4 regions of the Shewanella sp. BC20 genome follow, and region 3 is predicted to be linked to each of the others. Evidence: predicted binding sites of a transcription regulator. Region 3 holds the regulator's gene; each other region holds the start of a gene.
What was found. The regulator sigma-54, encoded in region 3, starts transcription at its own class of promoters, with help from an activator protein. The targets are predictions, from matches to a motif close to GTTGGCACGNNNNTNGNNT.
Positions count from the first base shown of each region.

Region 1: CBX96_RS03625 (YccF domain-containing protein) is a predicted target of sigma-54. The motif match lies at 2,026-2,044, and genes of this name have one in related genera.
Region 2: glnA (glutamate--ammonia ligase) is a predicted target of sigma-54. The motif match lies at 1,403-1,421, and genes of this name have one in related genera.
Region 4: CBX96_RS00790 (DUF1328 domain-containing protein) is a predicted target of sigma-54. The motif match lies at 1,730-1,748, and genes of this name have one in related genera.

Region 1 covers NZ_NHRI01000002.1:252,084-255,262, forward strand. The annotation lists gene CBX96_RS03615 (M14 family metallopeptidase) at 1-602, shown strand, start outside; gene CBX96_RS03620 (alpha/beta fold hydrolase) at 602-1,471, shown strand; gene CBX96_RS03625 (YccF domain-containing protein) at 1,534-1,941, opposite strand; gene CBX96_RS03630 (1-aminocyclopropane-1-carboxylate deaminase/D-cysteine desulfhydrase) at 2,211-3,158, shown strand; gene CBX96_RS03635 (hypothetical protein) at 3,162-3,179, opposite strand, start outside.
Region 2 covers NZ_NHRI01000013.1:62,130-65,308, reverse strand. The annotation lists gene typA (translational GTPase TypA) at 1-519, opposite strand, end outside; gene glnA (glutamate--ammonia ligase) at 1,506-2,915, shown strand.
Region 3 covers NZ_NHRI01000015.1:74,043-77,221, reverse strand. The annotation lists gene rapZ (RNase adapter RapZ) at 1-503, opposite strand, end outside; gene ptsN (PTS IIA-like nitrogen regulatory protein PtsN) at 500-943, opposite strand; gene hpf (ribosome hibernation promoting factor) at 946-1,233, opposite strand; gene CBX96_RS15595 (RNA polymerase factor sigma-54) at 1,262-2,737, opposite strand; gene lptB (LPS export ABC transporter ATP-binding protein) at 2,842-3,179, opposite strand, start outside.
Region 4 covers NZ_NHRI01000001.1:183,574-186,752, forward strand. The annotation lists gene pfaD (eicosapentaenoate synthase subunit PfaD) at 1-1,237, shown strand, start outside; gene CBX96_RS00790 (DUF1328 domain-containing protein) at 1,901-2,077, shown strand; gene CBX96_RS00795 (hypothetical protein) at 2,100-2,294, shown strand; gene CBX96_RS00800 (diacylglycerol kinase family protein) at 2,449-3,179, shown strand, end outside.

The DNA.
Region 1 (3,179 bases), on a different contig from region 3:
TCTCTTCCAAGCTGCCTTGGTTTCGTGGCCTTGGCGGCATGGAGCTTGAAACAGCAGGGCTGGTGGCCTATGTGCAACAACTGCTTAGACAAAGCACCAGTCTTATTTCACTCGATGCGCATTCTGGCTTTGGTTTGACGGATCATATCTGGTTTCCCTATGCCCACACGCGCGCATCCTTTGAAAATGCTCACTTCATTTATCACTTAAAGCAGTTATTTGAAGCGAGCTATCCCCATCATGGCCATTATCGGCTTGCGCCCCAGAGCCAGTTTTATCGCACCCATGGTGATATTTGGGATTACTTGTACCGCCAGCATCATACCCAGGATCCTCAAGCCAATATTCCATTCTTACCTTTGACCTTAGAGATGGGCTCATGGGCATGGATTAAGAAAAATCCAAGGCAAATATTCAATTTTGCGGGCTTCTTTAATCCGCAAAAAACACACAGGCACCACAGGATTTTACGCCGGCACACCGTTCTGATGCAGTTCTTGATGGAGGCGGCGTACGCACGGGAGTTAGAAGGACTGACGCCCGAACATCTCACACAACTGGCGCAGAGTGCGCAGCAGTTTTGGTATCGGGAGCGTTTTTGATGACAACGTGGGTATTACTCAGGGGCTTAATGCGCGATCAACGCCATTGGAATGGCTTTGATCAGAGATTAAGGCAAAGGGGCTGCACCGTTTTTACCCCTGACTTGCCTGGCAATGGGATCCTCACTCACCAAGTCAGCCCTTTAACTATCCCTGAATATGCCAGCTCGATATGGCAACAATTGGATGAGCATTTAGCGGGACAAGCCTTTTATCTGCTGGGCTTATCGATGGGCGGCATGCTCGCCATGGAAATGGCTAAGCAGCGCCCCGAGCAGATAAAACACGTATTTGTGCTGAATAGTAGCGCGGCTAACTTATCACCGTGGTATCAGCGATTTAATGGATTGAATGCCCTGAGTGCTTGGCTCAAACGTTGCCGCGGTCGACAGCTTAATCCTATCGAATCGACGATTGTGCGCTTAACCAGTTATCGCCATCGGCGCGATGTCGCCTTGATTGCTCGTTGGAGCCAATATCGCCAAGAGTCGACACCGCATTTTAGTAATGCGTGTCGTCAGTTGTGGGCGGCGTTTCGTTATCGCAGCCCAGCGTCTTTGCCTGTTCCTGTCAGTATTTTATCGGGTGATCGTGATGCATTAGTGAATATTCAAACCAGCAGGGCATTAGCACAACATTTTAACGTCGACTTAGTTGTCTTGGCCTATTGTGGTCATGACATCACCATAGATGCGCCAGCCAAACTGGCGCATTATCTATTCGAAATGATAAGTCTAGAACAAGGGGAAGTGAGTGAGCCATTTGCTGATTACACTGATTTACTCGATGAAGAAAGGGACTATCACGAAGCAAGATTAGTGCAATCACTGACTAACTATACATCAGCACTACCCAGTGATGCAGAGTAGTGCTGAGTGATCCGACTTAGGCTTTAGCAACTATGATTATTAGGCTTCCGCTACTGTGGTTATTACGCTTTCGCTACTATGGTTTGCCCAATCGGTGTCAGGCTTAATAGCGCCAGCTTGATATGTTGGATCCCGAAGGGGATACCAATAATCGTCACAAAGCAGGCGAGGGCATGGGCCAAATGGCCTATGGCCAACCAAATCCCAAACAGCAAGAACCAAATAATATTGCCCACCATACCAAAGGCACCTGTGCCTAAATCTTCACGTCCGGTTAAGTGACGACGATTCATTTGCTCTTGTCCAAAGGGCCAAAAGGTCAATTCGCCAATGACAAAGCAGGCGCGGCCGAAGGGAATACCGATAATACTGATAAAACACAAAATCCCCGCGAGCCACCAGGCGAGTCCCATCACAAATCCACCAAGGACAAACCAAGCAATATTGAAAATTAACCGTAAAAGTGACATTGAATACTCCTTAACACATTTTAAATCTGTGTTGGCATTACCTTGGCCAACACACAGAATCATTAATTGATACTTAAATGGAGTAAGCGAGAATTGTGCCAAAATATTTTTCCTTATTTATCAGTAAAATATTTATCTTGGTGACGGTGTGACGTTGTAAAAAATGCTAGATTTTCGCGAAAATGCTTAATAATTACGGACGATGTAGGCAAGCTCGCGGTACACTAACGGCCTTGTTTCCTTCGAGTGTATCCATGTTAGCCAAAAGCCTGCTCTCCGACAGTCCTGTAGAGTCTTTTTCCTTTGCCGGACGCGAGATATTTCTCAAACGAGACGATTTATTGCATCCTGCGTTTAGTGGCAATAAAGCGCGTAAGTTTGCCTATTTTTTAGACCATGATTTTGCTGACGTGACTAAGCTGATTGGTTATGGCTCCGCGCAGGCTAACTCGTTATATTCACTGTCAGCGCTCGCCAAGCTGAAGGGCTGGCAGTGCGATTTTTATGTGGATCATATTGCCAGCCATATCCGCACCTTGCCGACGGGTAATTATGCCGCTGCCATCGCCAATGGTACGCGTATCATTGATTTATCAAGCCTGATTGCAACCAATCCTTTTCTCCAACGTGAGCCTAATTGGACTTGCCATGACTTTATTGAGCAGCAAGTCTTGCCGGCTGAGCCTAACGCTTTGTTTATTCCCGAAGGCGGGCGCTGTCAGTATGCGCAATATGGCGTCAGTCAGTTAGCCACCGAAATAGCTGCTTGGGCCGAGTCACAGCAAATTTCCGATCTCAAGGTTTTTTTACCTGCAGGTACAGGAACAACGGCACTCTTTTTAAATCAGTATTTTGTGCGTCAGCAATTGAATATTCGCGTGCTTACCTGCGCCGTTGTCGGCGGCGATGAGTATTTAACGCAGCAGTTTTATGAGTTAAATCCCAACTCTGCTGAACATCCACAGATTTTGAATGTGGGGAAGAAATACCATTTTGGGAAACTCTATCCTGAGTTTTATGCCATGTGGCAAAGACTCAGTGCCAGCGGTGTGCAATTTGAATTACTCTACGATCCCTTAGGCTTTATTGTGTTAGAGGATTATTTACAGCGCGAGCAACATGCCTCCATCCTCTATATTCATCAGGGGGGGCTATTAGGAAATCAAACCATGTTGCCAAGATATAGACGAAAATACGGTGAGGGCGATGCAGGATAGCGTTTAGCCAACTAACTTATT
Region 2 (3,179 bases), on a different contig from region 3:
CGTTGCGAAGCCGTTTAACGCAGAAGCGTAAACAACTGGGAAATCTAATTGCTCGTCAGTCGCACCTAAGTTGTCGAACAGGTCGAATACTTGGTCGATAACCCAATCAGGGCGAGCACCAGGACGGTCAATCTTGTTGATAACAACGATTGGCTTTAAGCCTTGTGCGAACGCTTTCTTGGTTACGAAGCGAGTCTGTGGCATTGGACCGTCAACGGCGTCAACCAGCAGTAATACTGAGTCCACCATTGACAGTACGCGCTCAACCTCACCACCGAAGTCGGCGTGGCCTGGGGTGTCTACGATGTTAATGCGGTAGTCGTTCCACTTGATGGCAGTATTCTTTGCCAGAATCGTGATCCCACGTTCCTTTTCAAGATCGTTGGAGTCCATCACCCGCTCAGTAGCTTCTCCCCGGGTTGCAAGGGTTCCTGATTGCGACAGCAGCTTGTCAACCAGGGTCGTTTTGCCATGGTCAACGTGCGCAATAATGGCGATGTTACGTAAATTCTCTAGCACGGATAAACCTCTTACCATCAAACAAAAATAGGGATATTTCAATATTCGTTATAGCAATCTACGTTGAGTCGCCATAAAAAAGCGTGACATTCTACTCCAGAGCGGCCTCGCCGCACAGGATTATTTTTGAACACTTATAAAACAATTTTTTGAGCACTGTGCTCAAAAGGTACTCTCTTGCCCGAGTCAAATAGCCTAAATGCACCGTTAATGCGCAGGCGATTCACCAGTTTATCTTGTCATCAACCAAGCTAAGCAGCTGAATTCACTGTTTTTCACTCAGTAGTACTTTTGTCGCTCGGCCCAAAGCCGCCATAAGTATAGTCAATCCACGCCATCAAGCCGTGATGCGCCAGAGTGGGCCATAAAAATAAGCGCAGCAGGCATCAGTTAGCGGTTTCTGCGGATTCCTTTGGCCTCAGTTTCAACAAACTCTATTCCACATTGCGAACAACGCTCTTAATGATCTGATAATTAAGCACTATTCAATATAACCAGCCATAACCGCCCCGCGAAAAACAGCTTAGGTTGCCACAGTTTTGTGACATTATTGCGGGCGATTGAAATAGTGAGCTTGCACGGTTCTCTCGCCACACTAATGTGCTAAATTCGTTGTGCTTTGTTTGGTTTCGAATCTTGTCAAAAGCCAGAATTGAGATATTAATCCGGCTTGCCTCTGTGCTTAATGGGCCGACGAGTTCGGGATAAATAGGCGTTGCGAGATTGCACTCAAGTTGCTTGCACTAAAATGGTGTTGTGACGGTGCGCACCAAAATGGATTAATGCACCAAAATGCCACATGCAAACGCACCAATATAGTGCAACACGAAGTGAATTGTTGTGCACTAAAATATATAGCCTTTGATTATCAACACCTTAAATTGTTGGCATAGATATCGCTATATAGCTTGTAAGTTTGGCTCAAGCGCGACTTGAGTTAAAAGATTATAGAAGGGACATCCCTTTACCCTACCGGAGACTTGAGAATGTCAGTTGAATCAGTTTTAAAGCAACTTGAAGAATTAGAAGTTAAGTTTGTTGATTTACGTTTTACCGACACCAAAGGTAAAGAGCAGCACGTATCTATCCCTGCTCATCAGGTAGACGCTGATTTCTTCGAAGACGGCAAAATGTTTGACGGTTCGTCAATCGCTGGCTGGAAAGGCATTAACGAATCAGACATGGTGCTGATGCCAGACCCAACCACGTTTGTATTAGACCCATTCACCGAAGAAACCACTGCCCTGATCCGCTGTGACATTCTCGAGCCAGGCACTATGACTGGTTATGACCGCGACCCACGTTCTATCGCCAAAAAAGCGGAAGAATACTTACGCTCTACCGGTATCGCTGACACTGTATTAGTTGGACCAGAACCAGAATTCTTCCTGTTCGACGATGTACGTTTCGGTACTGACATGTCTGGTTGTTTCGTGAAAATCGACGCTAAAGAAGCGGCATGGAACTCTGGCACTAGCTACGAAGGTGGCAACACTGGTCACCGTCCATTCGTGAAAGGCGGTTACTTCCCAGTAGCTCCTGTTGACTCATCACAAGACTTACGTAGCGCTATGTGTTTAGTGCTCGAAGAAATGGGCCAAGTGGTTGAAGCTCACCACCACGAAGTGGCGACTGCGGGTCAAAACGAAATCGCAACTCGCTTCAACACTCTGACTAAGAAAGCGGACGAAATCCAAATTCTGAAGTACGTAGTACACAACATGGCTCACGCCTACGGTAAGACTGCGACTTTCATGCCTAAGCCAATCGTTGGCGACAACGGTAGCGGTATGCACGTTCACCAATCTCTGTCTAAAGACGGTGTGAACCTGTTCGCAGGCGACAAATACGCTGGTTTAAGTGAAACTGCACTGTACTACATCGGTGGTATCATCAAGCACGCTCGCGCGCTGAACGCTTTCACTAACCCAAGCACTAACTCTTACAAGCGTTTAGTACCACACTTCGAAGCGCCAGTGATGTTAGCTTACTCAGCACGTAACCGCAGCGCTTCAATCCGTATTCCTGTGGTACCAAGCCCTAAAGGCCGTCGTATCGAAACTCGCTTCCCAGATCCACATGCAAACCCATACTTAGGTTTCGCAGCACTGCTGATGGCGGGTATCGATGGTATCCAAAACAAGATCCATCCAGGCGAAGCTATGGATAAAGACTTGTACGATCTGCCAGCTGAAGAAGCGGCTGAAATCCCACAAGTAGCGACTTCATTAGAAAACGCGCTTGAAAACCTGCAAGCTGACCACGAGTTCTTAACTCGCGGCGGTGTATTCAGCGAAGATTTCATCCAGTCTTACATTGCACTGAAATCTGCAGAAGCTGAGCGTGTAAGCCGTACAACTCACCCATTAGAGTTCGAGATGTACTACAGCCTGTAATGGCTAACGGCATCGATTAGCTGCACAACATCTAACAGCCCCGACGGTCTTCTGTCGGGGCTTTTTTGTTTCTATCGCTCTGTGACTCCCAAGTATTCCCCTGCCTATTCAACACCTCTACACACATACACTCCGACCTCTTTGTTATCTGTCCATTTGTTGTTGCCTCGTGATTTTGGGTGCATAAAAAAGTAAAGGCTTTGTAAATTCAATTAAGAACGATTCTCGATTACAACTATAATAATGCGTCTTTTTTGGAGCCAA
Region 3 (3,179 bases):
CCGAAGGACTCGAAGTTGATCACCAGTTCCTTATCGACACTGCCAAGCAGGATTTGCCGTACTTGGTCGCTGAGTTCATAGATATTCAGATTTGAGGTATCTATGTAGTGATCCATCTGCTGTGACAGGGGCTCGAGCAATTTGCCTTCAAGTTTGATGGCTTCTTGCAGTGATACTCGGCTCTTAGATAAGGGATGTAAGCGCCGAGTCTCGCTGTAGCGCTTTAGCAGTACTTTATCGCTGGAATTTAAGAAGAAGCTGGTAAGTTCAGTGCCCTCTGGCAGGCTTGCGAGCTGTTTGACGAGTACCTTGTCTTGCTCCGGCAGGTTACGCACGTCAACGCTGATGGCGACGAGATCGTTACTGCCCTTGAGCTGTTCGAGTAAGCTGCCAATCAGCGGCAACGGAAGATTATCGACACAATAATAGCCGAGATCTTCAAGCACTCTTAGTGCGACCGATTTGCCTGAGCCTGAGCGCCCTGACACTATGACCAGTTTCATCCAGTGATTACCTGATAGAGTTCCGTTTCATCATGCGTCTTGCGCAATTGCTTCAATATTTGTTTGTCGCTGAGCTTTTCAGCCATGCAGGACAAAGTGCTTAAGTGCTGTTGACATTGGTCAGCAGGCACCAGCAGCGCAAATAAAATGTCGACAGGTTGTTTATCGATAGCATCAAAGGCTATCGGCTCCTCACATTTCACCAATATGGCTATGGGTTGTGTTATATCGGTTAATCGACCATGTGGAATGGCGATGCCGTTACCTATACCTGTGCTCCCCATCTTTTCGCGCGCCACTAGGCTTTCGAAGATCTCTTGAGATGAGAGGGTGGGGTACTGGGCAGCGGCTAAGTCGCTGATAAGTTCCAGTACCTTTTTCTTACTGCCCGGAGTGGCGCAGGTCGTGCATTCCGGCCGCAGTATGGTACGAAGTTCCATTGCTAGTGTTTTGTTAACTTCTCTTTGTGTTTAATAACCTGACGATCAAGCTTGTCGATCAGGACGTCTATGGCAGCATACATATCTGCATGCTCTGAAGTCGCGAAGACTTCACCACCGGTGAGGTTGATTCTCGCTTCGGCAATTTGTTGCATTTTCTCAACATTGAGCACAACGTGCACATTATTGATCTGTTCGAAATGACGTTCAAGTTTTGAAAACTTTTCCTCAACATAAGCCCGTAACGATTCAGTAATCTCGATATGGTGTCCACTCAGGTTTATTTGCATATAAACGTCCTCCGATTTCCACTTTAGGCTATAAACTTTTACGCTGATTGGAAGGGGGAATAAGCATCGCTTCTCGGTACTTCGCAATGGTTCTGCGCGCAACGTTAATTCCCTGTTCTGCCAGAAGCTGTGCCATCTTGCTGTCGCTTAATGGTTTTTTCTGGTTTTCCGCTGCAACCAGTTTCTTAATGAAGGCTCTGATTGCCGTGGATGAGCACTCACCGCCATCATCAGTCCCGACGTGGCTTGAGAAGAAATATTTTAGTTCAAAAAGTCCCTTTGGGGTATGCATGTATTTTTGTGTGGTCACCCGTGAAATGGTGGACTCATGCATCTCTACCGCCTCGGCGATATCGTTCAGGACCATAGGTTTCATGGCTTCTTCACCGTATTCGAAGAAACCCTGTTGATATTGCACTATGCAGTTTGCCACCTTGAGCAGTGTTTCGTTACGGCTTTCAAGGCTTTTGATAAACCACTTGGCTTCTTGCAGATGCCCGCGGATAAATTGGCTATCGGCTTGGCTTTTAGTGCTGCGCGCCATGGCTGCATATTGCTGATTAACATTGATTTTTGGCATGCAATCTGGATTTAACTCGACCACCCAGCGACCGTTTTTCTTCGACACCGATACATCGGGGATGACATATTCTTCATCAACAGGGGTGATGAGCAAACCTGGGCGAGGGTTTAAGGTTTGGATCAGCGCTATGCTGTCCCTTAACTCGTCCTCTTTAAGTTTGGTCTTACGCATCAACAACCTAAAGTCGCGGGTAGCGATCAGATCTAAATGATCTTTGATCAACATTCGGGCGTTTTCGAGGTGTGGGGTATCCGGCGAAAAATGGGAGAGTTGGATAAGCAGACATTCGCTTAAATCCCTTGCGGCGACACCAACGGGATCGAAGTGTTGAATTCGCTTGAGTACGGCTTCGACTTCATCCAGTTCTATCTCAGGATTGCCCATGGCTTCGAGGATATCTTCAGTACTTTGAGTGAGATAACCTTGATCGTCGATGGCATCAATAATCGCGGTGGCAATGGCTAAATCGGTTTCAGAGAAGGGCGTGAGGTTTTTCTGCCATTCTAAATGTTCGTACAGGCCTTCACTAGTTTCCCCTTGGAAGGGCATGTCATCTTCACGGCTGGCACCAGAACCTGAGTTTGGCGAGGCGGTAAAGACTTCATCCCAAGTGGTGTCCATGGGCAGTTCTTCGGGCAGGGATTCTTTGGTCAACGACTCGGCAATGTCCACGGTGGAATTGTCTTGTTCCTGTGGCTGGGCCGTCGTTTCGCTAAAGTCGGTATCGGCGATATCTTGCTTACGTTCGGTAGGCGCGTCGAATTGCTCCTCTTCCAGCTCGAGAAGAGGATTAGAGTCTAAGGCTTGCTGGATCTCTTGCTGCAGTTCCAATGACGACAATTGCAACAGACGAATGGCCTGTTGGAGTTGTGGCGTCATGGTTAACTGTTGACCCAGTTTGAGCTGGAGTGACGCTTTCATGTTACCGCTGATCCCTACGTTATTATTTTGAATTTAGGCCGCTTGTATCATATTGATGGCGCTTATAAGCCAAAATTCAAGGCTAATTGGCTCTGTTTAAGTAACTATAGCCTGAATTGTTCACCTAAGTACACAGCCCTAACTTGCTGATTGTCTAAGATCTCTGCGGGAGTTCCTTCGGCAATCAGGTTTCCGTGACTGACAATGTAGGCATGTTCACAGACGTCTAAGGTCTCGCGCACATTGTGGTCTGTGATCAGTACCCCAAGGCCTCGGCTCTTGAGTTGTTCGATGATTTTCTTGATATCGATAACCGAAATCGGGTCGACACCGGCGAAGGGTTCATCGAGCAGAATAAACTTAGGATTGGCCGCTAAAGCGCGGGCAATTTCGACACGGCGACGTTCACCGCCCGATAACGACATGCCTTGGCTATCGCGAA
Region 4 (3,179 bases), on a different contig from region 3:
AATCCCATCTCGCGTTGAAGCCGCGATTAAACGCATTCAAACGGCATTGCCCAATGGCCCCTACGCCTTTAACCTCATTCACAGCCCGAGCGAACCAGCGCTTGAGCGTGGCAGTGTCGAACTCTTCCTCAAGCATCAAGTGCGTACGGTTGAGGCCTCGGCCTTCTTGGGCTTAACACCGCAAATCGTCTATTACCGAGCCGCAGGCCTGAGCCGCGACGCCAACGGCGAGATTGTGATTGGCAACAAAGTGATTGCGAAAATCAGCCGTACCGAGGTGGCGACCAAGTTTATGGAGCCCGCCCCGGTTAAGATGCTGCAACAATTAGTGAACGAAGGGCTTATCAGCGAAGATCAAATGTTGATGGCACAATCTGTGCCTATGGCCGATGACATTACCGCCGAAGCTGACTCTGGCGGCCACACCGACAATCGCCCTCTGGTCACGTTATTGCCGACTATTTTGGCGCTCAAAGATACCATTCAAGCCAAGTACCAGTACAAAACACCGATCCGTGTGGGCGCAGGTGGTGGTATCGGCACGCCCGATGCGGCGCTGGCGACCTTCAATATGGGCGCGGCCTTTATTGTCACTGGCTCAATCAACCAAGCCTGTGTTGAGGCTGGGGCCAGCGAACATACCCGTAAATTACTCGCCACCACCGAAATGGCCGATGTGACTATGGCGCCCGCCGCCGATATGTTTGAAATGGGCGTTAAGTTACAAGTGGTTAAGCGCGGCACCCTATTCCCAATGCGCGCCAATAAACTCTACGAGATTTACACCCGCTACGACTCGATTGAGGCGATTCCAACAGAGGAACGACAAAAGCTGGAAGAGCAAGTGTTTCGCGCCTCATTAGATGATATTTGGGCAGGTACTGTAGCGCACTTTAATGAGCGCGATCCTAAACAAATTGAGCGTGCACTGGATAACCCAAAACGTAAAATGGCATTGATTTTCCGCTGGTATTTGGGTCTTTCAAGCCGCTGGTCAAACACGGGTGAAGTTGGCCGCGAAATGGATTACCAAATCTGGGCAGGCCCCGCCCTCGGCGCCTTTAATGCCTGGGCAAAAGGCAGTTATTTAGATGATTACCGCGAGCGCAATGCGGTCGATTTGGCCAAACATTTAATGCAGGGCGCCGCCTATCAAGCACGGATTAACCTGTTGTTATCCCAAGGGGTAAGTATTCCGGTCAACCTGCAACGCTGGAAACCACTGCAACGCTGCTAATTCGCTTTGCTAAACCTTATTGAGCGGGTTAAGTGAAAACTTAACCCGCTTTTTTTTTGGGTTAAATTGGGGGGTTAAATTTTGAGTTTCATTTTTAGCTCTATTACGGGTTCAGTTCCGCTCGGCATTGTCGCTTTCAATCAATCTAATAAACAATGCCAAAGCCGATTGGAGTTCTGTTTCCGCTCCGCATTGTCACTTCAGTGGCACGCCGTAAACCCATCCCTGGGGGCTCAACGGAAAAATCCCTTTTTCCGATGTCCACTGCCGTGACAATGCTCGCCTACAAACTATCAAATACATACGACCTGATTTTAAAATGGATTACAGAAACGAACTTTGATGGACGCGATTTTCCCTCGATTTCCCCACTGCAACTCTTACCGAATCGCAGGTAAAAATTGCCTATCTCGCTTATATCAGCCAATACTCCCGCCAATACAAAATTTAAAAATTACACTAATAATCAGTGGATTAACTAAAAACTTCAAAGTTGGCATTAAGCTCGCAATATCCCCTTTGTGAGTTTATTGCGGGATTGAGTGATAACAGGATGTAAGACGTAACCTTGCTTATCCAACTCACCCAGCAACTAGCTCACTCGACGTAAACATGCAGAGTGAAAGAAGACAGAAAAACCGAAATAAGACAAAGGAGGTGGCTATGTTAGGTTGGACCTTAATGTTTCTGGTTGTGGCCATTATCGCCGGACTGTTTGGATTTACGGGGATCGCTGGCGCCGCAGCGGGGATCGCAAAGATTATTTTCTTCCTATTTATTGTATTACTTGTGATTTCCCTGCTGGTCAACGCCCTTAAGGGCAAGGCACCACGCGCTTAAATTGGATAAAAGGAGAATCGATATGAAACCTATGACCATGATTACCACTGCATTTTTAGCCTTATTATTAACCTTTGGACTGTCAGCCTGTAGCGACAACCACGCCGAGGACGCAGGCGAAAAAATCGATGAAGCCATCACAGATACCGGCAATGCGATTGAAGATGCCTGTGAAGAACTGAAAGAAGGCGTTAAAGCGAAAGATACTCGCTGCTAGAACGGATGACGGAAAGTAGATAGTCCCGCAAACGAGTCTATCAGGGGAACCACAGTTCAATTGAGTACCACCGAACCACTTTATCGTGACAGCTATTGGTCACGATAAAGTGGGTTTCCCTGAGGCTCGCCGCTTATCGATGGAGGAGATGCCAATGCTGAGTAGGATCCACATTAAGTATTTCTACCTGTTCGGAGCGCTGTTATTTGGCTATTTCGCCGTAACGGGCCACTCCCCTATCCTCACCTTTATTTGGGCATGGAGCAGCCTTTCCCTCGCCCTTGTCGGCTCAGCCTATTGGTTTAATCTCGCCAGTATTTTTAGAAAACGTCAGGATGGATCCATCCCTTGGTATATCCGTTGGGGCTTTATTCCATTTTTATTAGGATGCCGACTCTATAATCTCTGGGCACGGCGCCGCGATAGCGTGCCTTCAATGCAAGCCATTGATAAATATCTATACTTGGGTAGCCGCTTAAGCGCTGCCGATTTACCTAAACTGAATCGTTATGGCATTACCGCCATTTTAGATGTCACCGCCGAATTCGACGGCCTCGATGTGTCCCTGTATGAGGATCATATTGACTATCTGAATATCCCTATTCTTGACCACAGTGTGCCGACTAGCGCCCAATTAAATCAGGCGATTAACTGGTTACACCGTCAAGTACGCGCCCAAAAGCGGGTATTAATCCACTGCGCGCTCGGACGCGGGCGCTCCGTAATGGTGCTGGCCGCTTATCTTGTGTGCCGCCGTCCCGAGCTCAGCTTCGCCGAGGTGCTGCAACAGATTAAAAGCATTCGTAAAACCGCAGGGTTAAATCGCTGGCAACTTAAAGCGCTGGAGCAGATGTACACTCAAGGGGAAATCAAACTGCATAAGCG